DNA from 2 places in the Williamsia sp. DF01-3 genome. Region 1 is predicted to be linked to the other one. Evidence: predicted binding sites of a transcription regulator. Region 1 holds the regulator's gene; the other holds the start of a gene.
What was found. Region 1 encodes LexA, which represses DNA repair genes until DNA is damaged. Its sites were predicted from a motif close to CGAACANNTGTTCG; they were not measured.

Region 1 (2,202 bases):
GTGCCCGCCGAGAACTTGCTGGGCGAGGAGGGCATGGGCTTCATCTACCTGATGCAGAACCTTCCGCGGGAGCGCCTGTCGATCGCTGTTGTGGCGGCCGGCGCCATGGAGTCGGTTCTCGAGACGACAATCCAGTACACGAAGGACCGCAAGGCATTTGGCCGCCCGATCGGTAGCTTCCAGAACTCGCGGTTCCTGCTCGCCGAACTGGCGACGTCCACCGCTACCACCCGTGTGTTCGTCGATCGGTGTATCGAACTGCTCAACGAGAAGAAGCTCACCGTTCCGGACGCGGCGATGGCGAAGTACTACGCCACCGAGAACCAGGTCCACCTCATCGATCGTTGCCTGCAGCTGCACGGCGGCTACGGCTACATGCGTGAGTACTCGGTGGCCAAGGCCTTCCTCGATTCACGAGTTCAGACCATCTACGGCGGCACCACCGAGATCATGAAGGAAGTCATCGGCCGAAGCCTCGGCGTCTGAGTACGAGTTTCAGAACTACGCGAAGTGGGGTGCACCGGAAGGTGCACCCCACTCGTGTCTGCGTAGTCTCCGCGTCTGCCCGGTTACCGAGGATGTTGCCGGACGCCTCAGAGGCGCCGCATCACCGTGACAACTTTCCCCAACACCACGGCGTTGTCGCCGGGGATGGGGTCGAACACTGGGTTGTGCGGCATCAGCCACACCGCATCCTTGGTGCGTTTGAACGTCTTGACGGTCGCCTCCCCGTCGATCATGGCCGCAACGATGTCGCCGTTGTCTGCGACATTCTGCTGCCTGACGACCACCCAGTCGCCGTCACAGATGGCGGCATCGATCATCGACTCGCCGACCACTCGCAGGAGGAACAAAGATCCTTCCCCGACAAGCTCTTTCGGTAGCGGGAACACGTCTTCGACGGCTTCCTCGGCCAGGATCGGCCCGCCGGCCGCGATGCGGCCGAGGACCGGAACGAACGTCGGTGTCGGCAGGGATTCGTCGGGGACCTGGACCTGGCCGGCAGCCGTGGCCGGATTGAGGTCGGTGTCCTGGATGTTGACCGCCCGGGGACGGTTGTTCTCGCGCTGGAGGAATCCTTTGCGCTCGAGGGTTCGGAGCTGATGAGCGACCGACGACGTGGAGGTGAGGCCGACAGCATCACCGATCTCGCGGATGGACGGGGGATAGCCGCGTTCGCGGACCGACGCCCGGATCACCTCCAGCACGGCTTTCTGGCGCGGGGTCAGCGACCCCTCGGCCAGCGGTTCGGAAGTGACCACCGTCGCGGCCGCCGCGTCCGGCGGCGTCCGGGTGTCTGTCGTATCGGCCATCAGGTCCTCCAGTTCGTATGGTGTCCGGCCAAGGTGTCGTAGCTGTCGAGAGAGGTAAACGCACACGTTGTTCGTTGGATTATGGGGATCACGCTAATGCAATCTGTCACAACTCTCAAACATTTGTTCGATTGGGCGTGGCGTGTGTCGGACCACCGTGATACAACTCGAACAATCGTTCAATCGAACGAGTGATCGAACTGTTGACCCGAGGATCGAACAATGACTGCAGCCACCACCATCAGCCGCCCGGCCGCTGAGCGGCCCCGTCGCCGCCTCGCCCGAGTCGGTGGGCCCGTCGCCTCCGATCAGTACACCCGCACGGCGCGAGCGCGTGTCGACAGTACTCGTCGGCCGGCCGACCGCAGGCTCGCCGCCGACCGCCGTGTTGTGGTTGGCTGCGCCGAGCCGGGCAGTTCCGCACCGACGGTCGCCGTCGAGCGCGATGTGTATTTCCGCCGACGTGCCTGGGCCGGGGCCGCCGTGGTCGGAATCGGCCTGATGATGCTCGTGTTGTTCCTCATGTTCTTCGGCCGGGTGGTCGAGAGCGGTGCCGCTCCGGCGAACACCGGGACCGCTGTCGTCCATGTGCAGTCGGGAGAATCGTTGGGCGACATCGCCTCTCGAATCGCACCCGAGATGCCGACCGAAGCGGTGGTGGAGAAGATCATGGACCTCAACGCGATGAGCAATTCAGCGTTGTCGCCGGGGCAATCCCTGGTGACGCCGATCTACGCGCGGTAGCCGCAGTGTTGGGGCAAGCAATCGGCCGGGCGGTATCCTCTACAACAGAGTGTCCGGTCATTCCGACGGGGCCGCTGACGTCCGAGGAACCCTGCATGCACTGCCCGTTTTGCAAGAACGAGGACACGCGGGTCGTCGACTCACG
Region 2 (2,202 bases), 2.1 Mb from region 1:
TCCGTCAGCCCAGTGCACGATGTGATGACAGTCCGACCAGGTCGCCGGCGCCCCGCACTTGATGCAGCAGGTATCGCGAACCAGGATCGCTTTGCGCACAGCTCCGGTGAACAAACGCTTGGGTGGACTCAAATCGATCGGCACCTGCTGCCCGTCGAGAGTGATCGAGGTGATCACCGCATCACACGCCGCAGCTGCCGCGGTCGCTTCGGTGACCGGACCCATCCACCGCAACACAGCCCGATCAGGATGATCAGCCGGAACCGTCACCATGACCTCGGTTCTCGGCGCCGATATCAGCGACTGCCCACCGCCACCACAATCAAGCAGTTGTTGCAGGGCATCAGCGCGTCGTTGGGTCGGTGTGCGGGTATCGGCGCTCCCGTCCGGTTCGGGACGCGGCCTGGACCACGCGTCCAGTGCGGACATCATCTTTTCTCCGGTCACCGCATCAACATCAAAGCGGCCTGCCAGTCGACCGTCTGGGGTGACCGCATAGTCCAGCGTGTTCATCGAAGTGTCTTCGGCGGCCGGCACCCCACCCTGCTCTCCGGCGACCTCATTACCCACCGTCCGGGCGATCCGGCCGATCTCTGCGGGTGGTGCACCAGAGAACGCATGAGCCAGGAGTCTTCCCTCGACCTCACACCGGAAGTCGTCACTCACCTCACCGGGGATGCGGCTGCGAACATGGCCGACACCCCGGACTATTGCGTCGACGTGCTCGGCGGACAGGAATCCGTCCCGAAAGTATCCGGCCGTACGATCCAACCCCGCCAGGCCGGTGCCGATGCGTAGCCACCGTGCCGCCGCGCCCGGTGCGGCACCGTTGGCCTGCACCACCTTCGAGGGTGTCGATCCCAGACGTTTGGCGACACCGAGGCGGTCGATGATCGCTGCGCCGGCCGCCAACCGAGACTCCACAGCATTACGCACGGTGATCAGATCTTTCACCACCGCCAGCACCCCGGCCGGATCATCCGGAAACTCCACCCCGATGACCTCATCAACCAGATCAACAACAGCCATCACCACACCCCTCCAAGACAACAACACTGGGACAACAGAATTGGGACAGCCGATCACAATGGTGGCGTAGTCACACGTATCTCAGAATCAGGTCATGCGGACGATCAGCTGCCACCAACTTACCGAATCGAACACATGTTCGTATGTAGATCGTTTGGGTGAATCCTTTCGACACCCGACCGCGTCCAACCTTCATGTGGGTGAAAGTCAATCTCCAGGGCCGTTCGGGCGTGCTGACCAGCCGCTCCGGGCGGGCATCACAACGGCTGGTCGGTCGCCATCAGACAGGCAATGATGGCGGAGCACAATCGTTCTCGATCGTCGGCAGTGTTGACGGTCGCGATCAGCTGATGCACTTGCCCGTCGATGGAGGCCGCAAGCAGGCGGGCTTGCAGAGGGGCGTCCGCAGATGGCGTGCCGGTACGGATGAGGTGCGGCACGAGTCGCGCGGTCATATCAGCGGTGAGGGCGGTGAACGCCTCGACCAACTCGGGAGTTCGCGGTGCGTGTTCACGCAGGACCGCAAAGGTGCGGGGATGACTGCCGTTGAGCCGCACCACCATCTCCACCATTGTGGTCACCATCTCGACGCGATTCGGCGCCGTCGTGTCGAAGCGGTCGCACAGCTTCGACAGGGCTGCCTGCGACTCCTCGAGATGCCTCCGCGCCAGCGCGGCCATGATCGCGTGCTTGTTCGGGAAGTACTGGTACAGCGATCCGATCGACACTCCGGCCACATCGGCGATGCGGTTGGTCGTCCCGACTGCACCTTCGTTGTCGAAAACGCGAGTAGCTGCCTCCAGGATCACGTCGACCATGAAGCGAGATCGGTCCTGAACAGGCGTTTTCCGGGCACGGCTCATGACACCTCAATGCGAGTTGCCATGCCCTCGACCTCCGTTGATGCTCAAAAGGTGAACGAAGTCGAATATAGCGACGTCTCCGAATACGCCCGATTCCTTCCGCAGCGCTATCGAACGGCGATGCAGACACCGGTCGCCACCTGGTGGCCGTGGCGTCGTCACCGCGTTCACGTGGCAAGGGCCGAGAATCCGTCTGCGCCGGCGCGAGTGCTGATCATCCACGGAGCCGGCGGCCATTCGGGTGCGCTGTGGCCATTCACCGCAGTAGCGACCCCCGGCGACGCAGACGTACTGGCACTTGATCTACCGC

Region 2: a site for LexA is predicted at 1,158-1,171, ahead of MVA47_RS25380 (HNH endonuclease signature motif containing protein). Genes of this name have one in related genera too.

Annotation. Positions count from the first base shown of each region.
Region 1 is NZ_JALKFS010000005.1:2,856,764-2,858,965, forward strand. Features, by position in the region: gene MVA47_RS15590 (acyl-CoA dehydrogenase family protein) at 1-486, shown strand, start outside; gene lexA (transcriptional repressor LexA) at 594-1,313, opposite strand; gene MVA47_RS15600 (LysM peptidoglycan-binding domain-containing protein) at 1,536-2,057, shown strand; gene nrdR (transcriptional regulator NrdR) at 2,153-2,202, shown strand, end outside.
Region 2 is NZ_JALKFS010000005.1:4,979,826-4,982,027, forward strand. Features, by position in the region: gene MVA47_RS25380 (HNH endonuclease signature motif containing protein) at 1-1,029, opposite strand, end outside; gene MVA47_RS25385 (TetR/AcrR family transcriptional regulator) at 1,287-1,892, opposite strand; gene MVA47_RS25390 (alpha/beta hydrolase) at 1,914-2,202, shown strand, end outside.